DNA from 3 places in the Paenibacillus sp. JT31N7 genome. Region 3 is predicted to be linked to each of the others. Evidence: predicted binding sites of a transcription regulator. Region 3 holds the regulator's gene; each other region holds the start of a gene.
The links. The regulator Rex, encoded in region 3, represses fermentation and respiration genes when NADH is low (regulators of the CRP and FNR family bind a similar motif). The targets are predictions, from matches to a motif close to TTGTGAAATATTTCACAA.

Region 1: the regulator Rex is predicted to act here: its motif matches at 2,226-2,243, upstream of adhE (bifunctional acetaldehyde-CoA/alcohol dehydrogenase).
Region 2: the regulator Rex is predicted to act here: its motif matches at 6,501-6,518, upstream of nirB (nitrite reductase large subunit NirB).

Annotation. Positions count from the first base shown of each region.
Region 1 is NZ_JCAUAT010000001.1:1,581,948-1,590,223, reverse strand. It holds gene AC58P5_RS07220 (formate/nitrite transporter family protein) at 1-410, shown strand, start outside; gene AC58P5_RS07215 (Crp/Fnr family transcriptional regulator) at 656-1,381, opposite strand; gene AC58P5_RS07210 (hemerythrin domain-containing protein) at 1,595-2,122, opposite strand; gene adhE (bifunctional acetaldehyde-CoA/alcohol dehydrogenase) at 2,287-4,896, shown strand; gene pflB (formate C-acetyltransferase) at 5,084-7,354, shown strand; gene pflA (pyruvate formate-lyase-activating protein) at 7,395-8,153, shown strand.
Region 2 is NZ_JCAUAT010000001.1:1,591,821-1,600,096, reverse strand. It holds gene addA (helicase-exonuclease AddAB subunit AddA) at 1-1,296, shown strand, start outside; gene AC58P5_RS07240 (exonuclease SbcCD subunit D) at 1,375-2,562, shown strand; gene AC58P5_RS07235 (AAA family ATPase) at 2,578-6,222, shown strand; gene nirB (nitrite reductase large subunit NirB) at 6,562-8,276, shown strand, end outside.
Region 3 is NZ_JCAUAT010000003.1:258,726-267,001, reverse strand. It holds gene AC58P5_RS15820 (cell wall elongation regulator TseB-like domain-containing protein) at 1-111, opposite strand, end outside; gene AC58P5_RS15815 (amidohydrolase) at 140-1,438, opposite strand; gene AC58P5_RS15810 (DUF47 domain-containing protein) at 1,679-2,308, shown strand; gene AC58P5_RS15805 (inorganic phosphate transporter) at 2,332-3,345, shown strand; gene AC58P5_RS15800 (redox-sensing transcriptional repressor Rex) at 3,442-4,065, opposite strand; gene dinG (ATP-dependent DNA helicase DinG) at 4,052-6,952, opposite strand; gene AC58P5_RS15790 (tetratricopeptide repeat protein) at 7,045-7,683, opposite strand; gene panD (aspartate 1-decarboxylase) at 7,774-8,157, opposite strand; gene panC (pantoate--beta-alanine ligase) at 8,162-8,276, opposite strand, start outside.

The DNA.
Region 1 (8,276 bases), on a different contig from region 3:
TCGGTGCGGGGGTGTTCGCCAATATTAAGCCGGATCATTTGTTAATGACCATCGCCGCCAAAAAAATGAACATGGACACCACGCAGCTGTTTTTCCGGGGGATCCTTTGTAACTGGTTCGTCTGTCTGGCGATCTGGACGTCCATGAGAGCCAAGGAGGACACGGCGAAGCTGATTCTTATCTTCTGGATGCTGTACGGCTTTATCGCTTCGGGGTATGAGCACAGCGTGGCGAACATGACCGTGCTGGGACTGGCCCTGGTCCTCCCGCATCCCGAAACGGTAACACTGGCCGGCTGGTTCCATAACATGATTCCGGTGACGCTGGGGAACATTGTCGGCGGGGCCGTGTTTGTCGGGCTGCTGTATTCCTTCATCTCGCCTGTGAAACGGGCGGCCGGACGGCTGTAAACATACGCTGGGCGCAGGCATAGTCCCGCAAGCGAAGAAAGCTCCCTGATTTCAATCAGGGAGCTTTTTTACGGCCCGCAGCCGGTGATGGGGCGCCGTAATCCCGGACGGGGGTCGGGCGCTGCCGCCAGACGTCTGCGCCATGCTGTGCCGGAACACATTAACGGGAATCGGCGCCTGGAGAATTCAGCGCTGTACTATACGGGGAGCCGCCGAGCCCGGCGCAAATAAAAAAGTGTACCGGATTACATCCGGCACACTTCTACGGGGCAGTTTTCGCAGTGGCAAATGCCCCTCAAATAATTCAGGTCGCGAATGACGATATAGCCGTTATCCATTTCAAGCGCCTGAGCTTTGCGCAGGTCGCTGAACATGCGGTTCACGCTTTCGCGGGTGGAGCCGATCATATCCGACAGCTCCGAGTGGGTGAGCTTCTTCGTAATGCGGATCGTCCCGTCCGCTTCGGGCCGACCGTACGTGTTCGACAAGCGGATGATGGTGGAGCACAGGGCCCCGGGTTTGCCGTACAGCATCATATCGCGGTATTTCGTCTGCGTCATCCGGTGGCTGAGCCCCATCCAGCGCATAAATTCCAGGGCGAATTCGCCGCTCTGCCAAATCAGCATTTCCACGTCTTTCTTGTGCGCCACGCCGATCAGGGTTTCTTCCAGCACTTCCGCGCTGTACCAATGCTTCGTGTCGTCGTAGGGATCGATCATGCCGATCAGATCGCCCTGCTGGTATAAGTAAAGCACGAGATCCTTGCCTTCGTCCGTAGACTTCGTAGCGCGTACCCGGCCGTTTTTTATAAAATAAAGCTTGTCAGCCGTATCGCCTTCCCAAAACAAGTAGGCGCCGGGTTGGAGCTTCTGCTCATGCATAATATCCGTCAGCTTCTGCAAGTTTTCCGTCTTGAAGGCAGCGGTGTTGCGGGGATTCGTATAGTAAACGGGATTTGTGCCGGTGTTCATGATGGCTTCCCTCCTCTTTGACTTCTGCTTCCAGTATACCGGATATGACGTAGATCATATATGACAAAAATCACATTTTACGCATAATGTCGATTACGACGGCCGTCCATATCCAACGCAAACTTATTACCGCTCCAGGCAAAAGGACGCAAAAACCGGAGTTCCGCCCGCATGCGGCGTCTCCGGTTTCTTTTAATCGGGGAAAGCGATTTTCTACGAATAAAACTGCTCGATATCGGTCAGCATCTGCTCGGCGAGGGGGAATACCCATTCTTTTTCTTTGCGCATATGCTCAAGAAGAATGAAGCACGACTGGAGCACGTGGGATACCGAACGTTTCGCGCATAGGGGGTCGAGAGTCTGGCTGTCTTCTTTGAATGCCTGGAAAAACAGGCGCAGATTGTGGACGGCCATGTTGTATTCCTGCTTCATAACGGCGGTAGGGCCCATTTTGTCGCCTGTATACAAATCAACGATAGGGAAAAGCGTTTCCTGTTCATCCTGCTGATACTGCTGGAAAAACTTCAAGAACCGTTCGGCGCGTACCTTCAGCTGATTTAAATCTTTTTTGAGCGAATCCCGGCTTCCGGCGGCTCCGATTCCGCGTGCGAGCATTTGCAGCTCCAGCAGATCGGCCTCAAGAAATTCATGCTGCTGCTTCAGATAATATAGGGCGTCGGACAACTGGCTGCCGGGGTCCATGGATGCATACGGCAGACGTTCCACGGTTATTGTGCTCATCGTCATTTCCTCCTGTCGGGTCCTGCGGATGATGGTAAAGCTCGCGCGTGTTTCCTGTCTTCACCATAAAGCGGAGACGCTGTTTTGTCTGTGAGAAATGTCATAGTGAAAAAATTCACAAACTCCTATAATGAAGGTGTAGAAAGAACAGAGGAGGCGGAGAGATGGCTGTACAGGAAAATGAGACCGTAAAACCCGCAGCTGCGGCGGCCAAAGAACAGGTAGACCGGCTGGTGCAGAACGCGAAGAAAGCGCAGGCCGCATTTGAAGGTTTGGATCAGTCCCAGGTCGATCGCATCGTACAGGAAATGGCGCTGGCCGGCGTGGACCGGCATATGGTTCTCGCCAAGCTAGCGGTGGAAGAAACGGGGCGCGGCGTGTATGAAGACAAGATCATCAAGAACTTGTTCGCGACGGAGTATATTCATAATTCCGTGAAGTACGACAAAACGGTCGGCGTGATCGACGACGATCCGACGACCGGCCTTACGTCCATCGCCGAGCCGATCGGAATTATCGCCGGCGTCACCCCGGTAACGAATCCGACCTCGACGACGATGTTTAAGGCGCTGATCGCGATAAAGACGCGGAACCCGATTATTTTCGCTTTCCATCCGTCCGCGCAGAAATGCAGCTCCGAAGCGGCCCGCGTTCTTTACGAAGCGGCGGTAAGCCACGGAGCGCCGAAAGATTGCATCCAATGGGTGGAGAAGCCTTCCATGGAAGCGACGCACGAGCTAATGCACCACGAGGGAGTGGCGCTGATTCTGGCTACCGGCGGCTCCGGCATGGTCAAATCCGCCTACAGCGCCGGCAAACCCGCTCTCGGCGTCGGCCCGGGCAACGTGCCGTGCTTCATCGAGAGAACCGCTGACCTGCGCCAGGCGGTCACGGATCTGATCCTCTCGAAGACGTTTGACAACGGCATGATCTGCGCGTCCGAGCAGGCCGTTATCCTGGACGAAGCGATCGCGGCGGAGGCCAAGGCGATGCTGAAGGCGCAGGGCTGCCATTTCTTGAGCGCCAAGGAAACGAAGAAGCTGTCCCAGTTCGGCATGAACGCCGGATGCGCCGTGAATGCGGCGATTGTGGGCCAGCCGGCGGTACGTATCGCCGAAATGGCCGGGTTCGAGGTTCCCGCCGGGACGAAAATCCTGATCGCCGAGCTGGACGGCGTCGGTCCGGCCTACCCGCTGTCCGCCGAGAAGCTGAGTCCCGTGCTGGCCTGCTACACGGCCCCGAGCGCTCAAGCGGGCATCGCCCGGGCCGCGGAGATTGCGGCATTCGGCGGACTCGGCCACACCTCGGTCATCCATTCCGACGATGACGGAGTGATTGCCGCTTTTGCCAAAGAGCTGCCGACCTGCCGCATTATCGTTAACGCGCCTTCGACCCACGGGGCGATCGGGGATATCTACAACGCGAATATCCCGTCGCTTACGCTCGGCTGCGGCTCGTACGGACGCAACTCCACTTCTTCGAACGTGACGGCGGTCAATTTGATCAACGTCAAAAAAGTCGCACACCGGACGGTGAATATGCAGTGGTTTAAAGTACCCGAGAAAATTTATTTCGAGAGAAACGCCACCCAGTACCTGGCGAAAATGCCGGACATCACCCGTGTTTTGATCGTGACCGACCCGATGATGGTGAAACTCGGCTATGTGGAACGCGTGGAACATTATTTGCGCCAGCGCAGGATGCCGGTAGCCATCGAGGTTTTCAGCGATGTCGAGCCGGATCCTTCGGTCGATACCGTGGAACGCGGCACGGCCGTGATGAACGCCTTCCAGCCGGACTGCATTGTGGCGCTCGGCGGAGGATCGCCGATGGATGCGGCGAAAGCGATGTGGCTGTTCTACGAGTATCCCGACGTCACGTTCCATTCGCTGAAGCAGAAGTTCATGGACATCCGCAAGCGGACGTTCAAGTATCCGAAGCTCGGCAAGAAAGCGAAGTTCGTTGCCATCCCGACGACTTCGGGAACCGGTTCGGAAGTGACTTCGTTCGCCGTCATCACGGATAAAAAGAACGGCCACACGAAATATCCGCTCGCCGATTACGAGCTGACGCCGGATGTGGCCATCGTGGATCCCGAATTCGTATACTCGCTTCCGAAAACCGCCGTGGCCGATACCGGCATGGACGTGCTGACCCACGCGATTGAAGCTTACGTCTCCGTCATGGCCAACGACTATACGGACGGCCTCTGCCTGCAGGCCATCAAGCTCGTGTTCCGCAACCTGGAGCAGTCCCATGCGACGGGCGACAAGCTGGCGAGGGAGAAAATGCACAACGCGTCCACGATCGCCGGCATGGCGTTTGCGAACGCCTTCCTGGGCATCAATCACAGCCTGGCGCACAAGTGGGGCGGACAGTACGGAACGGCTCACGGAAGGACCAACGCGATCCTGATGCCGTATGTCATCCGGTATAACGCGTCGAAGCCGTCGAAATACGCGTCGTTCCCGAAATACTCGCACTACTGCGCCGACGAGCGCTACGCCGAGATCGCCCGGTTCCTGGGGCTTCCGGCCGCAACCACGGAAGAAGGCGTGAAGAGCCTTGTCGACGCCATCCGCGAGCTGAACAAGAAGCTGGGCATTCCCGCTTCGTTCAAGGAACTCGGCTTCGACGCCGACGACTTCGAGAGCCGCGTCGATTACTTGGCGGACAAAGCGTTCGAAGACCAGTGTACGACCGCGAATCCGAAAATGCCGCTCGTCAGCGAGCTGGCCGAAGTGTACCGGGACGCTTTCTACGGCAGAATCTGAGCAAACGGGCCAAGATTTATCTGCTGCCTGAACAGGCAGGAGCAGCGCCGCACCAGCCGGTGCGGTGAAACGGACACAGAGACAGCGGTCCTGACGGGCGCGTGCCGTAAAGTTTGCGCTGAAACGAAATCAGCTTTGCCGGGCGGCCGCTCCGCGGCCCGTCCTTCATTCCAAGGAGGGAACAAAAATGGCTATCGAAGAGCGCGAGACGCGCATGAAGTCTGCTGAAGAGGGAGTATACCGCGGGTTCCGCAAAGGAAAGTGGCAGCACGGGATCGATGTCCGTGACTTTATCGAGCTTAACCTGACGCCTTATGAGGGAGACGAGGCTTTTCTTGCCCCTCCGACGGAAGATACGAAGGCGCTGTGGGAAGTCGTTAAGGACTTGACCCGGCGCGAAAGAGAGCAGGGAGGCGTGCTTGATGTGGACGTGAACACCGTGTCCACGATCGTTTCCCACGCACCGGGCTATCTCGATAAAGACAAGGAGCGGGTAGTCGGGCTCCAGACGGATGAGCCGTTCAAACGCTCCGTGCAGCCGTTCGGCGGCATCCGGATGATGGAGGACGCTTGCGAAGCTTACGGCTTCAAGCTGCCGGAGGACATGGTCCGGCTGTTCACGGACATCCGCAAGACCCATAACCAGGGCGTGTTCGACGCCTACACCAGCGACATGCGGGCTGCCAGAAAAGCCGGCATCATCACGGGATTGCCGGACGCCTACGGGCGCGGACGGATCATCGGCGATTACCGCAGAGTGGCGCTGTACGGCATCGACTCCCTCGTGGCTGACAAGAAGAAGGATCTCCTTCTTCTTGAAGTGGATGCGATCACGGAGGATGTCATCCGTGCCCGCGAGGAGCTGTCCGAGCAGATCCGGGCGCTCGGCGAGTTGAAGAAAATGGCGGCCGATCACGGCTTTGACATCACGGGGCCGGCCACCGACGCCCGCGAAGCGTTCCAGTGGCTGTACTTCGCCTACCTGGCAGCGATCAAGGAACAGAACGGCGCGGCCATGAGTCTGGGACGGGTGTCCTCTTTCCTCGATATTTATATCGAAAGAGACCTCCGCGAAGGAACCTTGACCGAAACGCAGGCGCAGGAGCTGGTCGACCATTTCGTCATGAAGCTGCGGATTGTCAAATTCCTGCGTACGCCGGATTATAACGAGCTGTTCAGCGGCGACCCCACCTGGGTGACCGAATCCATCGGCGGCATGTCCCTGTCGGGCCGGACCCGCGTAACGAAGAACTCCATGCGGTTTCTTCACACACTGTATAACCTCGGGCCCGCTCCCGAGCCCAACCTGACGGTGCTCTGGTCCGAGCAGCTGCCTGAGGCGTTCAAGAAGTACTGCGCCAAAGTTTCGATCGAAACGAGCTCCATCCAGTACGAGAACGACGACCTGATGCGTCCTTTCTACGGAGACGATTACGGAATCGCCTGCTGCGTATCCGCCATGAAGATCGGCAAGCAGATGCAGTTCTTCGGAGCGCGGGCCAATCTGGCCAAAGCTCTCCTGTATGCCATTAACGGCGGCGTGGACGAAAAGCTCGGGATCCAGATCGGCCCCGAAAGCGTGCCGGTTACGTCCGATGTGCTCGATTACGACGAGGTCATGCATAAATTCAAGGGTGTCATGGAATGGCTGGCGAAGCTGTATATGAACACATTGAACGTGATTCACTATATGCATGACAAATACTGTTACGAGCGGATCGAAATGGCCCTGCACGACCGGGAAATCGTCCGTACCATGGCCTGCGGCATCGCGGGATTGTCCGTAGTTGCCGATTCGCTGAGCGCGATCAAATACGCCAAAGTGCGCCCGGTCCGCAACGAGAAAGGAATCGCCACCGATTTCGAAATTGAAGGCGACTATCCGATGTACGGCAACAACGACGACCGTGTCGATTCCATCGCCGTTTCTCTCGTCGAAGCGTTCATGGGTATGATCCGCAAGCACAAACCTTACCGGGATGCGGTTCCGACCCAGTCGGTCCTGACCATTACGTCCAACGTTGTCTACGGCAAAAAAACCGGCTCCACGCCGGACGGGCGCAAAGCGGGCGAACCGTTCGCGCCGGGCGCGAATCCGATGCACGGCCGCGACCGCAAAGGCGCGCTGGCCTCGCTCGGCTCCGTCGCCAAACTGCCTTACGAGCACAGCTTGGACGGCATCTCGAACACGTTCTCGATCGTGCCCAAAGCGCTCGGCAAAGAGCCGCAGACTCGCAAGGACAATCTCGCCCACATGCTGGACGGATACTTCGGAAGCGGGGCGCACCATCTCAACGTGAACGTATTCGACCGGCAGCAGCTTCTGGACGCGATGGAGCATCCCGAGCAGTATCCGCAGCTCACCATCCGGGTTTCGGGCTATGCGGTCAACTTTATCAAACTTACCCGCGAGCAGCAGCTCGACGTTATTAACCGGACGTTCCACGGCGCCATGTAACGAAGGACCGGGGCACGCCGAAGCAAAGGACGTGTTAGTCATGAAAGGCAGAATTCATTCCATCGAAACGTTCGGCACGGTAGACGGCCCCGGTATCCGGTTTGTTCTCTTTATGCAGGGATGCGCCCTGCAGTGCGGCTACTGCCACAATCCCGATACGTGGGACACCTGCGGAGGACGGACGGTGACCGTCGATGAAGTCCTCGCCGAGATGGAACCCTATCTTCCGTACTACCGGAAGTCGGGCGGGGGAATCACCGTAACGGGAGGAGAGCCGACGCTGCAGGCGGCGTTTGTCGCGGAGCTTTTCAAAGCGTGCAAGGAACGCTTCGGCGTGAACACGGCGCTCGATTCTTCCGGTTTTTGCGAAGTGGGCCACGAGCATGTCCGCGAGCTTTTTGAAGAAACGGACCTGGTGCTGCTCGATCTGAAAATGATGGACCGCGACAAGCATATCGCGCTGACGAGCCAGCCCAATGACAAGATCCTGCGCACGGCGCGCTGGCTATCCGATCACGGCAGGCCGATGTGGATCCGGCGGGTGCTCGTTCCCGGAATGACGGATACGGAAGACGAGCTGGAGCGGCTCGGTTCTTTTCTAAGCAGTCTGCCGACCGTCGAAAAATTCGAGATTCTTCCTTATCACCGGCTTGGAACCTATAAATGGGATCTTCTTCACCGGGAATATCCGCTCAAAGACGCCTGCACACCGACCGAAGAAGAAATCGCGAGAGCGCATCGGCTTATTGAGCGTGCGCGGAGCCGAAACGTTTCGCAGCCAACCTGCCAGTCTCGCTAAAAATTGGTCTTTACAGGAAATAAAACTTCCTCTATATTTAAGCTTTCGGCCTATGCGCCGGAAGCTTTTTTCGTCATGCTTGTACATTTTTTTACAAATGTAACGGCCTCGTGATGCCTCCTT
Region 2 (8,276 bases), on a different contig from region 3:
GGCTCCAAGTGGAGCTTTGAAGTGATTGCGCCCGAGGAGCTGGCGGCCATGGGGAAAGCCGACGAATCCGTCACGATTCAGGCGGACCGGCTGGAGGCGCTGAAGCACTTGAACAAGGTGCCGACTTTTACCGGGGAATGGGACGTTGCGCTTGCGAAATCGCTGTCGTGGACGTATCCGTTTGCCCAGGCGACCGCTTATTTTTCCAAAACGTCCGTTTCCGAGCTGAAGAGGCAGGCAGACCGCAGTACGGCTTCCGATCACGAAGAAATTCCGTCGGCCGAGTTGCTGCCCAGCCCGGGGAGCGGGCTCATTTTGCCGACCCGGCTGCTGAAAATGGCGGGGGCGGCGGAAGCGTCCCGGCTGGCCGGGGAACGTTCATCCGGTGTGTCCTCCCCGGACGGCACGGAAGGGACCCGTGCCGGAGGCAATTCCGTTTTTCATCTGGCGACCTTTATGGACAGTCCCGCGTCCTTGCGGCCGGAAGAGTGGCGGGAGCAGCAAGCGGCCGAGACGCAGGACACACAAGACGCAGAAGACACGCAAGAGGCAGAAAACATACAGGACCCGGAAGGGTTGCATGTCACACAAGACGCAGGGGACACACAGGAGCCGCAAGCGGCACAAGGCACGCAAGCAGCGCACGAGCCGATTGAGCCGTCCGGTGAAGCGGGCGGGGAAGTTTCGTCCGGTGCTGCCGTACCCGGTACCCCTTCGGCCGGTTCCTCGGCAAGAACGTCGCTTCTGAGGCGCCCCCGTTTTATGGAGGAGAAGAAATTGACCTCTGCGGAGCGGGGAACCGTTTTTCATGCCGTCATGCAGCATATCCCGCTGAAGGAAGTGACGCCGGAGGCCGTGGAAGCTGTCATGAGGGAAATGATCGACAAGGAACTGCTTACACCCGCTCAAGCAAGAGCGGTGGATGCGGAAATCCTTGCGGGTTTTTTCCGGACGGATATCGGTATAAAACTTGCCGCCTCGACCCGGGTATGGCGCGAAGTGCCTTTCAGCTTGGGGCTTCCCGCCGGTCGTGTCTATCCGAATGCGGATGCGTCGACCCGCCAGGAGACGGTGCTTGTGCAGGGTGTGATCGACTGCCTGTTCGAATCGGACGGCAATCTGATTATGCTCGATTACAAGACGGACCGTGTCAAAGGCGTCGGCCTCGAAGCGCTCCGGGAAAGATACCGGCTCCAGTTGGGCTTGTACGGACAGGCAGTGGAAAAAATCTGGAAGCGCAAGCTTGCGGGAACGTACCTGTTTTTCTTTGACGGCGGGCACGTGGTGGAAATTTAAAAGGAAGAGGCCGGACGATCCGCCTGATGGAGGTGCACCGGCCGACTTTACAGATACAATCAGATTTGGGGGATAGGTATGCGCATACTGCACACCGGTGACTGGCACTTGGGGAGAACCCTGGAAGGGCGGAGCCGGTTTGAGGAACAGGTTGCTTTTGTGGACGAGCTTGTCCGTATTGTCAGGGAAGGGAATATCGATCTGGTGCTGCTGGCGGGAGACGTGTATGACACCGTTAATCCGCCTGCCGCTGCGGAGCAGCTTTTTTACGACGCTCTGTCCAGGCTGGCCGAGGACGGCCGCAGGGAGGTTGTCGTTATTTCGGGCAACCACGATCATCCGGACCGTCTGGGGGCGTCTTCCCCGATTGCCAGGGCGCAGGGAATCTCTCTGATCGGGCTGCCGAAAGCGGGCCTGATGGAGATCGGGATTCCGAGAACCGGCGAAACGGCCAAGCTGTTTGCGCTGCCGTATCCGTCCGAGTCGAGACTGGGCGAACTGCTCAGCGACGACGCCGGTGAAGAAGTGCTCAGGAAAGCATACTCCGAGCGGGTAGGCGAGCTGGTTAGAGCTCAAACGGCGGGCTTTCGTCCCGACACCGTGAACCTGATCATGAGCCACATTTACGTGCTCGGGGGAAAAGAAAGCGAATCGGAGCGTCCGATTCAGGTCGGCGGAGCGTACACGGTCGATACATCGGCACTCGATGTCGGCGCGCAGTATGTGGCGCTCGGCCACCTGCATCGTCCGCAGACGCTTAAAGCGCGGAGCCCCATCCGCTACTGCGGTTCCCCGCTTGCCTACAGCTTTTCCGAAGCGGGCCAAGCCAAGTCGCTGACGGTTCTCGACGTCAAACCGGGAGAGCCGGCCTCGATTGAAGAAATTTATTTGACCTCCGGCCGCCCGCTGGTGAACTGGAAAGCGAAGGAAGGGCTGGCGGAGGTGCACCGCTGGCTGGACGAAGGGCGGGACGCGAACGCGTGGATCGACCTGGAAATCCACATCGCGGAGGCAATGTCGCTGCACGACATTCAAACCCTGCGCAAGGCGCGCAGCGGGTTTATCCATATCAAACCGGTCTATCCGCAGCAGCAGCCGGCCGAGGAAGAAGCCGCCGCCCTGTCGAGCTCGGGTCTGCCGGTGGACGAGCTGTTCCGCCGTTTCTACGAGCGGCAGACGGGCGGTGCCAAGCCCGAGCCCGAGCTCGTGCAGCTCTTTATGGAGCTGCTGCAGGATCATTCGGACGGCCCGGAGCAGGCCGAATAAAGGGAGGCGAAACGTATGCGTCCGATACGGCTGCAAATGTCCGGTCTGCAAAGCTACCGGGAAACACAGGAAATTGATTTTACGCAATTGTGCGATGCCGGCGTGTTCGGTATATTCGGTCCGACGGGAAGCGGAAAGTCGTCCATTCTGGACGCCCTGACGCTGGCGCTCTACGGCAAAGTCGAACGGGCTTCCGGCGGTACGCAGGGGATTATGAACCATGCCGAAAATACGCTGGCGGTCTCGTTCACTTTCGAACTCAGCCATCCGACTGGCGCCATCCGGTACCGGGTGGACCGTCAGTTCAAGAGAGGCTCGGACGTCTCGGTTACGAATACCGTAAGCCGTTTTGTCCGCCTGAGCGGGGAGGAACCGGTCGTATTGGCCGATAAATCCACGGACGTAACCAACCGGGTCCACCAGGTGCTCGGTTTGTCCATGCAGGATTTTACCCGCGCCGTGGTGCTCCCTCAAGGAAAATTCGCCGAATTTCTTTCGCTGACAGGCAAAGACCGGCGGCAGATGCTTCAGCGGCTGTTCCATCTCGAAGCCTATGGCGATCATCTCAGCGCGCGCGTAAGCGGACGGCTCAAAGAAGCCGACGGCCTGCTTAAACAGATCGCCGCCGAACAGCAGGGGCTGGGAGACGCGTCCGAAGAAGCGCTGGCCCAGGCCGGCGAAAGGCTGAAAGAAGCGGCTGAGTATGCCGCCGTCCAGCGTAAGCTTTTTCAGCAGGCGTCTGTCCGCTACGAAGAGATGAAGCAGATTTTAAATGTACAAAAGGATGAGCGGCAAACAGAGCTGGAGCTTCGCAAAACCGAGGAAGAAGAGCCGGGAATCCGTCAGCGGGAAGAGAGCCTGAAGCGTGCGGAGGAAGCGGAAAAGCTGCGTCCTTACGTCGAGCACGCGGAAGCTTCGGCGAAGACGGAGGCGGAGCACCGGGGACGGATCGCTCAGGCAAGGGACCGTTCCCGCGAGGGCGAAGTCAAATTGCATACGGCTTTGCAGGCGTCCGAGCAAGCCCGGCAGGAGCTGGCCGGACGCGAGGAGCCGCTGCTGATCCGGCTGGAGCATTTGAACCAGGCCCTGGAGCAGGAGCGTCAGCTTGCCGACCTGCACAAGCAGTGCGATGGGCTCAAAGCAAGCGAAGAAAAGCTGCTTTCGCAGCTTTCCGCGGTGAAAGAGGCGTTCCGCAAGGAACAGGAAACGAAGGAAAAGGCGCTTGGCAAGCAGGCGGAGCTGAAAGAAGCACTGAAAAGCGTAGAGGTCGGCTACGAGCAGCGCAGCCTTCTCCAGGAAGCGTGGGACGCCAAAAGGGAGTTGGATATGCAGACGCGCCAGCTCCAGGAGATCCGGCAGGAGACCGGCGGAAGACGCCGGACGGTGGAGGCCGGAGAGCGCGAGCTTGCGGCCCGTGCCGGGGAATTGACCGCGTGGACGGAGGACTTTGCCCGTTGGCTCGGCGAACTCGGCACCGGCCGGACGGAAGCCCAGCAGCTGCGTAAACGGCTGGCGGAGCAGGAAGAAGCGGCGGGCGCGCTGCTTGGGGTCCGCAAACGGGAAGACCGCGAGCGCGAGCTGCGGAATCTGGCCGGGAAGCTGGCTCACGAGCTGCACGAAGGACAGCCCTGTCCCGTATGCGGGGCTGTGGAGCATCCGGCTCCTTATCGTGAAGAAGACCATGGGGCGGAAGAAGCTTCCCCTGGCGTAGAGGAGTGCGAAACACTCCTCCGCGCCATCCGGGAAGCCGGACTGGAGGCGGAGCGCCACGTTTTCGGCCTCGATACTCTTGCCAAGCGGGCGCTTGAGCACGAACGCGCCGGAACGGATGATCCGCAGATCGCCGCAAACGAGCCTGACGCAGAGGTCCGGACCGTTTCCGCGGACGTGACCGGCCATGCGGCCGCGGAGGCGGCCCTCATGCTGGCGGAAGCGGCTGCGGCGGTTCAAGCGGATCTGGAGCTTCCGCCGGAAGCGTACCTGGCAGGTTCCGCGGACCGGAGCGGCCAAGACGGCGCCGCAATCGAAGCGGCTGTCACAGCGGGCACGGCGGCGGCAGAGAGCGGTGCCACCGGCGGTATGCGGCCGGGAAAAGCCGGAATCTCCGCCGAGGAGGCTCTGCAGCGGTTGGCCGCTTTCAAGCGGCTGGAAGCGGAGGCCGGGCGTGTAGGCCGTTTGGCGGCAGGACTCGAAGCCGGCTTCCAAGCCCTCTTGAAACGGCTGAAGCCGCTTGAAGCCGGCATGCAAGCCGCCGAGGCGGAGCTTCGTTCGCAGCGCGCGGCCCTTCAGGCGGACGAAGCCAAAGCGCAGGCTCTGGAGCAAAGCGTCCGCGGCCGGGAAGAAGCCTGGCAGCAGCGGTTCGGCGCCAAGGGCCTGGAGCTGGACGCTGTAGAGGAACGCCTGAAGCGGCTGAACGAGCAGGAGCGCCAGGCGGAAGAGCTGCGCGGCCGCATCGAGAAGAGCATCCCGTTCATCGACGGGGTGCTCGCGAAGATCGAGCAGCTCCGCACCGAGGCGGCGGAGCTCGACAAAACCGCCCTGCAGCTCGCGACCAAGCTGCAGGGGCTGTCCCAGCTCGCCGCGGAGAAGGCGCAGCAGTTGCACGACCGCGTCGGCGACGAGCCGGTACCGCGCCAGATCGCGGCGGCTCAGGCCGAGCTCGACGCGCTGCGCGGCCGCGCGGGGCAGACCCGGCTCGCGCACGAGCAGGCCCGCCGCGAGCAGCAGGAGGCGGCCCAGGCGCTCAGCGCCGCCGAACAGGCCGCCGCTTCCGCCGCCGGGCAGCTCGCCGAAGCGCGGGAGCGGCTCGAACGCGCGCTGAAGGCGTCCTCCTTCGCGGACGCCGAAGCCGTGCGGGGCGCGTACGTCGCCGAAGCGCAGCGCGCCGAGTGGAGCGCGGAGGCGCGGCGACACCGCGAGCGCGAGCAGACGCTCCGCTCCAGGCTCGCGCAGCTGCGGGAGCAGCTTGCCGGACGGACAGTCAGCGAAGAAGACTGGTCCGGCATGCTGCTCGGGCTGCGCGAAGCCCAGGAGCGCGACGAGGCCGCGCTTGCGGTCCGCGCCAAGGCGGAACGCGACTGCGAGGAGCTGCAGGCGAAGCACGAGCAGTGGCGCCGGCTGGAAGAGCGGCGCAGCGCGCAGCAGACTTTGCACGGGCGGCTGGCGAAGCTGCAGTCCGTGCTGAAAGCGAACGCCTTCGTCGAGTTCCTCGCGGAGGAGCAGCTGATGCAGGTGAGCCGGGCCGCTTCGCAGCGGCTCGGGCAGCTCACCCGGCAGCGCTACGCGATCGAGGTGGACTCCGGCGGCGGCTTCGTGATCCGCGACGACGGCTCCGGCGGGGTGAAGCGCCCGGTCGGCACGCTGTCCGGCGGCGAAACGTTCCTGACGTCGCTTGCGCTCGCGCTCGCTTTGTCGGCGCAGATCCAGCTCAAAGGCGAGGTGCCCCTGGAATTTTTCTTCCTGGACGAAGGGTTCGGTACTCTCGACCAGGATCTGCTGGATATGGTGGTCACCTCCCTTGAGAAGCTCCACATGGACCGGCTTGCGGTCGGCGTTATCTCGCACGTGCCGGAGCTAAGGGCCCGTCTGCCGCGCAAGCTGATCGTCGAGCCGGCCGAACCGTCCGGACGCGGCAGCCGGGTAAGGCTCGAGCTGTTGTAAGGCCGGCGGACCCGTATACGGCGGACGGCGGCTCCGCAGTGCCCTGCCTGCGTTTTCAGGCTCGCGGTAACGGCGGGTTTTCAAATAACGACAACGGTATCGCGGCTTGTCCATGGAATCCGATCAAAAAAGCACATTCCCGGTTTACCGGAGCGAATGTGCTTTTTTTTGTGCAGCGGCATTGTCTATTCACGTTTCTTTCAAGCGATGTTCACATCTGCTTCCCGTCCTGTGATTTTTCTCACATCTGACCGGCACGGAAGAGGTTTATACTAAGTATGTGCTTAATTTCACAAGTGAATCTTTTCAAAGATCGATCAAGGCAGGGGGCGTTAGACTATGAATCGCAGAAAACTGGTACTTATCGGGAACGGAATGGCAGGAGTGGGTGTGATCGAGCAAATTTTGAAAATCAACACCGGCTTGTTTGATATAACGATTGTGGGAAGCGAGCCTCATCCGAACTACAACCGGATTCAGCTCTCTTATGTGCTTGAGGGAAGCAAAACGACGGAAGAAATCGTCCTGAACGATTGGAACTGGTACCGTGAAAACGGCATTGAGCTTCTGACGGGGACGACGGCGACCGCGCTGGATACGACGGCCAAAACGGTCACGACGGACCGCGGGGATGTCCTTCCTTATGACATCCTGATTTTGGCGACGGGCTCAAAGCCCTTCATTCTGCCGGTTCCAGGCGCGGATAAGGAGGGAGTCGTCGGTTTCCGGGACATTGCCGATTGCGAAGCGATGACGGAAGCGGCCCGGACTTATAAAAAGGCGGCCGTCATCGGCGGCGGTCTCCTCGGTCTCGAAGCGGCCAAGGGCCTTTCGAAGCTGGGCATGGAAGTGACGGTCGTTCATCTGATGGACGATCTGATGGAACGCCAGCTGGACCCGGCGGCTTCGGGCATGCTGCGGACGGAGCTGGAACGTCAGGGACTTCGTTTCGCGATGGGAAAACAGACGAAGGAACTCACCGGTGGCGTGCGCGTCGAAGGGCTGGCGTTTACGGACGGAACCGTGCTGGAAACGGACTTTGTCGTTATGGCGGCGGGAATAAAGCCGAACAGCGCTTTGGCCGCGGCCGGAGGCTTGGAGGTCAACCGCGGAATCGTCGTGGACGATTTCATGCGGACTTCGGCTCAGGACGTTTATGCCGTCGGCGAATGCTGCGAGCACCGCGGCGTGTGCTACGGGCTTGTCGCTCCGCTTTTTGAACAGGGCAGCGTGCTCGCCAAGCATTTGTGCAGGGCGGAAACGGCTCCTTACGAGGGAACGGTGCTGGCCACCAAACTGAAAATATCGGGTGTGGACGTATTCTCGGCCGGTGAGTTTCTGGATCGTCCGGATCTTACGATCGTCAAAATGCAGGATGATTGGAGAGGCGTGTATAAAAAGGTGCTTGTCCGCGGCAGCCGGATCGTAGGCGGCGTACTGTTCGGCGATGTCAGCCAGGCGACTCAGCTTCAGCAGTGGATACGAAGCGGCCGCGAAATGACCGAAGACGTGCACGCCGCTCTGATGGGAATTCCTGCGGGAGAAGAAAGCGGCGGCGGGGCGGAGCTTCTGGCCGATGAGGATATCGTATGCGGCTGCAACGGGGTGACGAAAGGAACCATCGTGGAGGCAGTCCGCGCGCAAGGGCTCAAAACGGTCGACGAAGTGAAGGCCTGCACCGGAGCCTGCCGCTCGTGCGGAGGCTGCAAGCCGCTAGTCGAGCAAATCCTGGCAGGCGTGCTGGGCGACAGCTACGAAGCGGGCACAGCGGCTCATGGCATCTGCGGCTGCACGCAGCTCGGCCGGGACGAAATCGTTGCTGCCATGCGCGAGCGGAAGTTGACGACGACCCGCGAGACCATGACAGCGCTGAATTGGAGCAACGCCGAGGGCTGCTCGAAGTGCCGGCCTGCGCTCAACTACTACTTGACGATGCTGTGGCCGGAAACGTATGTGGACGAGAAAGAATCGAGATTCGTCAACGAGCGCCTGCATGCGAACATCAACAAGGATGGCACATATACGGTTGTACCGCGGATGTACGGCGGCGTAAG
Region 3 (8,276 bases):
CCGGGAATTTGTCTCCCAGTAGTTCGCCTGGACGTTCACGTAAAAACGGTTAATGCCGAACCCCGATGTCAGTACGACAAACAGCCCGATCCAAATGGCTTTTTTAAGCATTCCGTTCTCTCCTTCCTCCTGTTGAAGACTAACTGCTCGTCAAACGGGCGAAGCACGATTCGAATTCCCGTTTAATCTTCTCTTCGTCAAGCGTCAGGCATTCGCGGCCGCGTACGATCCAACTGCCGTCCACGCACACATCTACCACATCATGGGCGGATGCCGAGTAGACGATATGGGAAACATAGTCCGTACGAGGCAGAAAATGAGGCTGGTCGATATCCAGCGCGATAAAATCGGCTTTCATGCCCGGCTGGAGCGTACCGACATCGTCAAGCCAGATGGAGCGTGCGCCCATCGATGTGCCCATGCTTAATGCCGCAGCGGCCGGTACGGCGGTCGGATCGCCGGTTACGCCTTTGTGGATTAGGGCGGCAAGCCGCATTTCCTCGAACATGTCGAGGTTATTGTTGCTCGCGGCACCGTCCGTGCCGAGGGACACGTTTATGCCGGCTTTGAGCAGATCGGGCACTCGGGCAACACCGCTGGCAAGCTTCAGGTTGCTCCCCGGATTATGCGAAACCCCGACGTTGTATTTGGCAAGAACGGCGATCTCTTCGTCCGTCAGGTGAACGCCGTGCGCAACGAGGGTCGGTCTCGTGAAAACACCCAGTTTTTCCAGATGCTCGACAGGCCGTGCGCCATACTGCTCCGCGTTGGCTTCGACTTCTTTTAACGTCTCGGACATATGAGTATGAATAGGCAGGTTCAAATCGTGTGCGGCCTGCACAAAACGTTCAATGTAATCCGGCGGGCATGTGTAAGGAGCGTGCGGAGCCATCATCGTCGTAATCCGGCCGTTCGCGGCACCGTTCCAGTCCTTGGCGAAAGCGACCGCTTCCCGGAGCTTGGCTTCCTGAACGTCGGCCGGACACAGCCCGATGACACCGCGGGTCAAGCGTGCCCGCATACCCGAATCGGATACGGCTTGGGCCACTTCGTTCATATGGTCGTACATGTCGACAAATGTCGTCGTTCCGCCCTTGATCATTTCAAGGATGGCCAGAAGCGTTCCGTAGCGCACGTCCTGCGCCGTGAATTTGCCTTCCATCGGCCACATTTTCTCCTCCAGCCATACCTGGAGGGCCAAATCGTCTCCATAGCCGCGCAGCAAAGTCATAGCCGCATGGCCGTGCGTATTGACGAGACCGGGCATGTAGAGCTTGCGGTCCCCGCGGATGACTTCGTCGTACGTTTCCAGCGGATGCGGCGCATCCTTTCCTATATATGTAAGCTGATTTCCTTCCATGACCATACAGCCTTCAATTACGGGTGCGGCTGCGTCCCCTGTTACGAACAAGCCGTTTATAATAATCGTTTTTTTCATCCGATAGCCCTCATTCCGTATAAAGTGCCGAAATCGGCAGTTATTCTTATCTTTTCAATGTACAACGTCACTTGTTTAAAATCAAGCCGAGCAAACAATTGAAAAAACGCTCAACCAGTGATTGCTTTCTGGGGAAATGTTATGATATTTTTAAGTTTGTGAGTTTAAGCTACAAAATTCTACATACATTAAACTTAACTTCACGGAATCTTTACAATCGAATCACTAGGAGGAACCGTAATGGCATCGCTTTTTAGCAGTAAAAGAGGAGACGTCGATTTTTTAAACCTGCTCATACGGGCGGCAGAAAACACACTCCATGCATCCCAGATGTTCAGAAACGCGATGATGGGAGATAAAATTCCGGAAAACTTTTTCCAGATGATCAAAGACATCGAGAGCAAAGGCGATCAGATCACCCACGAAATCTTTAAAGAGCTGAACAAAGTCTTTATCACTCCGCTCGACCGTGAAGATATTATGGAGCTGGCTTCCAAGCTCGACGACGTACTGGACGGCATTGAAGCGACAGCAGCACGTTTTGACTATCTCAACATCAGCCAGACGGACAAGGTTATGCAGGAATTCTCCGCCGTGATCGTGTCCAGCTGCCAACATATGCTCGATGCCTTCAAGCTTCTTTCCAAAAAGAAGTACATGCAGATCCCACAACATACGGTTGAAATCAATGCGCTTGAAAACGAAGCCGACCGCCTGATGCGCGAAGGCATCCGTGAAATTTTTATCACCAAACGCGATCCTTACGAAGATTTCAAGCTCAAAGAACTATATGAACGTCTCGAACAGACCACCGATGCATGTGAAGACGTTGCCAATATCTTGGAAAGCGTCGTGCTGCGCTACTCGTAAGCCCAGCAGTTTAGGAGGATTTCATGACGACAACAGTTCTTATTACCTTGATTGCAATCGTTTTTCTCGCCCTTGCCTTTGACTTCATTAACGGTTTCCACGATACGGCAAACGCGGTAGCGACTTCGATCTCTACGCGTGCGATGAGCCCGAAAGTGGCCATTATCTCCGCCGCCTGTCTGAACTTCGTCGGTGCCCTGTATTCTTCGGAGGTGGCCAAGACGATCGGCAGCGGGATCGCGGATCCGACCAAGATCAACCACGGTGAATTTATCGTCATCGCGGCTCTGCTGTCCGCCATTATCTGGAACCTGGCTACCTGGTATTATGCCATTCCTTCCTCTTCCTCCCACACCCTGATCGGATCCATTGTCGGAGCCGTGCTGGCCGGAGCGGGAGCCGACTTCGTCAAATGGAGCGGTCTCGGCAAGATCGTGCTGATTCTGGTGCTGTCGCCGATTGTCGCATTTGTGGCCGGGTACATCATCATGACCATCATCAAATACCTGGTCATCCTGACGGGCAACAAATCCCGTTCGAAGCTAAACCGCGTATTTAAGTTCTTCCAGATCCTGTCCGCCTGGCTGCTGTCCTTCTCCCACGGGGGAAATGACGCTCAGAAAGCGATGGGTATTATCGTATTCGGACTCGTCGCTGCCGGAGCCCAGACAACCATGGACGTGCCGTTGTGGGTGAAAATCGCGGCTGCGACCGCAATGGGCCTCGGTACTTCGATCGGAGGATGGAAGATCATCAAGACCATCTCCAAAAACTTGATCAAAATCGAGCCGATCAACGGTTTCGCTTCGGATTTGACGTCCTCCATCGTGATTCAGACTTCCACGCATATGGGGATGCCGCTTTCGACCACTCACGTGATTTCCTCCGCGATCATCGGTTCGGGTTCCGTACTCCGGTTTCATGAGGTGAAATGGGGTACCGTAACGCGCATGATCATCACTTGGATCATTACGATTCCGATCAGCATCATCCTGTCTTATGTGCTGTACACCGTGTTGTTTAAGTTCTTCGTATAAAAATGAACAGTGAGTTCCATAAAAAAACCGCCATACGGCCCTAAAACGGGTCCTTATAGCGGTTTTTCTGGTTTTCAAGGCCAAACCCTCCATTGTTTATTCAGGAAGATAATAGGCCAGGCTCTGGAGATCTGCCGTAAAGTCCGCATGATGCACACGGATTTCTTCGGGAACTTTCAGAATGGACGGAGCGAAGTTCAGAATCGCTTCGATGCCCGACTTCACGAATTGGTTGGCGACATTTTGCGCTTCCGGAGCCGGAACGGTGATGATGCCGATTCGAATGCGGGAATCCCGGATAACATCGGCCAGATGCTCCATGGGCTGAACGCTCATGTTATTGATGACCTGGCCGATCTTGTCCGGCGACGAATCGAAAATCGCCGTTATTTTCATCTGTTCCCGCAAATAGATGTTATAGTTGCACAGCGCCCGGCCCAGATTACCGGCTCCCACGAGGGCAACCGGTATTTGGCGGTCGAGCTTCAGAATCTGACGGATCTTCTCGATAAGATAGGTCACATCGTAACCGATCCCCTTCTTTCCGAATTCGCCGAAGTAAGCCAAATCTTTGCGGATCTGTGCCGGGTTAAGATTCAGCTTCTGTCCCAGATCCTGGGACGAAACCGTTAAGACGTTTTTTTTCGAAAGCTCATTAAGAAAACGAAGATAGATCGGCAGCCGTTTTACGACAGCCTCTGATATTTTAGGTGACTTCAAGCGAGTTCTCTCCCATCCATTCCTGAATTCTCGGTACGATGCGCTCTACCGGCATATGTTCAATCTTCGGTCCCGGCAGGGAGTAGAGAAAGTGCTTGCCGTACTGCGTCTCAATGACACGCGTATCGTAGATCAGCACAATGCCTTTGTCCGAAGCCCTGCGTACGAGCCGGCCGAAGCCCTGCTTGAATCGGATGACGGCTTGAGGTACCGACAGTTTCATGAACGGGTTCTGATTCCGTTTTTTCAGGTTTTCGCTCTTCGCTTCAACCAGCGGATGGTTCGGCGGCTGGAAAGGCAGCCGTACGATAGCCAGACAAGTCAAGGCTTCTCCCGGAATGTCCACCCCTTCCCAGAACGAGCTCGTGCCGAGCAGAACGCACGCTTTATGCTCTTGGAAGAGCCGGGTCAGCTTGCTGCGGTTGCCGGTGTCCACCCCTTGACCGAGCACATGAATGCCGTGGGGGCGAAGATTTTCTTTCAGAACCGCGTGGGCCTGCTTCAGCATCCGATTCGAAGTGAACAGCACGAGCATCCTCCCTCGTGTGGCCACGGCCACTTCGGAAAGGGACTCCGTCAGCGCTTTGAGAAATTCCTCTTCGCCGCTGCGGCCCCGGATCATCGGAAAGTCCCGCGGTATGCAGACAAGAGCCTGCTGCCGGTACTGGAACGGGGACGGAAGCTGAACGGTTTTCAGCTTCGGATTCTCCTCTTCTTCGGTCGGCAGTTTCAGCCCCAGCTGATCCGCCGAATACTGGAACGATTTATTGACCGACAGCGTGGCCGAAGTAAGAATAACACTCTCCTTGTTATCAAAGAAATGTTCGCGGATAAGCGGACTTACGTCCATCGGCACGGAGATCAGGTTGATCGAACGGCTTTTGTTGTACGTCCCCGCTTCTACCCAATAAACGAAATTATCGTCCGCCATCTTCATAAAGAAGCGGAGCGTCTCCTTCGCTGCCTGTAATTCCTTAGCCACGCCGCCGAGGTCGGTTACGAAGCTCTGGACGTCGTATTCTTCCTGGACTTCTTTCAAATCCTGCGCGAGCGAATCCACGGATTTATACACATCTTGAATATGCTGTTCCAAAATCTCCTCGAGATCCGTGAAATCGCTCCAATTCGGAGGAAGCGAGTCTTTTTTCAGACGCATCACCAGGGAACCGGGATCGATTTGACCGGGCTCGGAATTCGTCTGGAGCAGCTCGTAAAACTTTTCACAGAGTAAATCCCAAGCTTCCTTAATCAGGAGTGTTTTCGGGAAAAGGTTGTCGATTCCGTTCATCCAGGTAGCCGCCCGGTAATCGTCGTCATACCGTTGAAGCTTCGTGCGGAGCGCCGGCAGCTGCCCGTTCCGGCTGTCCTTGAACAGCCAGAGAAGCTGGTTCGTCAGTCCCAGGTAATGAAGCTCTTTGCCCAGATGCTTGCTTGCCACTTCTTCGAAATGGTGAGCCTCGTCCAGGACGAGATGCTTATAAGCCGGCAGCACCCGGTTCTCGGCCTTCATATCGGTAAACAGCAGCGAGTGGTTCGTAATGACAACGTCCGAATTGTTGGCGTCATGGCGCGCACGGTGATAAAAGCATTTTTTGAACCACGGGCAGTGCCGGTTCTGACACGATTCCGCATCGCTGGACACGGTATGCCAGAAAGCGGCCCCTTTGTTCCCGAAGTGCAGCTCCTCTTCGTCGCCAGTCTGCGTCTGGCTCAGCCAGACTACCATCTGGGCGGCCGTAATGGCGTCCTCCTTGCCCGTATCGAACTCCTGCATGGAAATGCGGTTTTCGAACTTGCGGAGACATAAGTAGTGGCTGCGGCCTTTGAGGACCGATGCTTTAAAATTTACCGGGAAAATGTCGTGAAGCAGCGGAATATCCCGCTCCCGGAGCTGCTCCTGCAGATTGATCGTATGCGTGCTGACGACCACCTTCTCGTCATGCTTAATCCCGTAATACAGGGACGGGATCAAATAGCCAAGCGATTTGCCCGTGCCCGTACCTGCTTCGATCATGAGATGCCGGTCGTTCTGAAAGGCTTCCTCAATTTCATGAATCATGATTTCCTGGGCTTCGCGGCTTTCGAAATGCTCGAACTTCGCTTTCAGCGCTTCTTTTACCCCATCGTAAACGTCTTCAAAAGAGTCGCTCAGCTCCAGCACATCGTTCTCGTCGCGTATCGGGTCTTCGTCCCCCCAGTCCTGCACGTTCAGCGCGAACTGGCGGTAATACTGATGAATCGATTGGTCCAAAGGGGTCTGCTGTTCCTTAAACCGGGCGATTTCCGACATAAACCAGCCGAGGTCGCTCGTCTCGGCCGGCAAGATTTGAGCCAGCCGCTGAACCGTCAGCAAAGGCAGGGACAACAGCCTGTCCAGACTCATCGTCCAGATCTCCGCCGTAACGTCCGCATCGCTGTCTGCCTGGTGAGGCCGCTCATGCTCGATGCCGAAGGCTGAAGCCACCATGCCGAGCTGGTAAGTCGGAAGAGAAGGAAACACAATTCTCAGCATGTCGATCGTGTCCAGGACGCGCCCGGTAAAATCGGGGTAGCCCGTTTTTCGCAGGGCCCGCTGTAAAAAACCGAGATCGAACGATGCGTGATGGGCCACGAGAACGCAGTCAAAAAGCAGCGGATACATCTCGGCCATAATATCGTCTAGCTTCGGGGCATGCTCCACCATCTCGTCGGTAATGCCCGTAAGCTCCGTAATCGAAGAAGGTATACTGATCCCCGGATTTACCAGGGAAGTATACCTGTCGGTTACTTCCATATCATCTATAATAACGAGACCGACTTGGATAATATCGTCCGCCGGGCCCGTTCCTGTCGTTTCAAAATCCAAAACCGCAAATTTCATAAGCTCAAGCCTTCTTCCTTTCTCCAGCTTCTATCCTAAGCATACCACATTTAGAGGCCCAGAGGGGAAGTTAGTTTGTCAATTCCGTAAATAAGGAGATCATTCGTTCTTATTTCTTTTCATTCGTTCGATGCGGAAAAAAGCTCCAAACAGTTCGGATCGGCATGATAAGCTTTTTTAAAATATTCAAGCGCCTGTTCCAGATTCCGGTTCTGAAATTGAATGCAGCCCATCGCGTTGTAAGAGATGGCTTTCATCTGTTTATTTTCCGTAAGAGCCAGTAGAAGGGTAAAGTGCCGGGCCGCTTCCGCCGTATCTCCCTGACGCAGATAACCCATGGCGAGATAAGCCCTCGCAAGTAAAAAATCCGGTTCCCGTGCAAGGAGAGCCTCGAATTCCCGGGTCGCCCGCTCGTACATAAGCAGCATATAAAACCCCTGTCCGCGGATAAACTCCACCGCTTCTTTCCCCTCGGCCGGATGAGGCTGAGCCTCTTCGGCAGACTGCGGCAAGTCCGGCAGCTGCTGCGAATCGGATGCTGAGGTCGAAGAGGACGTGACGGATGCGTTTCCGACGGACAGGGTTTTTCCAAGCTTCTCCTCAAAGAGGAGCCAGTGCTCGATACAATCGTCACTAATGGCCTTCAGGGCCCCAAGCTCGTCTTCAAGCTCCGCTTTTAACGCGCCTTTCGCATTCGGCAACTGAAGCAGAATTTCATCCAACACTTCATTCATCGTGGCGAACAAATGTTTGAACACTGCGCATCCCCCACCTTCGGCTTTGCTGTCGTACATTCATTCTGCGTTGCCGAAGGGCTTTTCATACAAGTTCTTTAAGGGTGCCAGACGTTACAGTACAGTTGCATGCATTTCCTCTTTTAGCAGCTGGGCCACTTTATTGTTTTCTCCCATGATGGCAACGGTCGGCTTGTGGCGCCGCGCCTCTTCTTCGGTCATCATCGCGTAAGAAATGATGATCACGGTGTCGCCCGTCTGTACGAGCCGCGCCGCGGCACCGTTAAGGCAGATAACACCCGTTCCGCGCGGACCCGGTATGATGTACGTTTCCAGGCGGGCCCCGTTGTTGTTGTTCACGATCTGAACTTTCTCGTTTGGCAGCATATCGACCTGATCCAGCAGATCCTCGTCGATCGTAATGCTTCCGATATAATTAAGATTCGCCTCGGTCACCGTCGCACGGTGAATTTTGGCTTTCATCATGGTTCTGAACATGCGATCACTTCCCCAGGGTTAAAATAGTGTTGTCGATAAGCCGTGTGGCGCCGAATTTGACCGCCAGCGCGACGATAAGCTGAACGGGTACGCCGGCCTCCACCGCTTCCGGCCGCTCC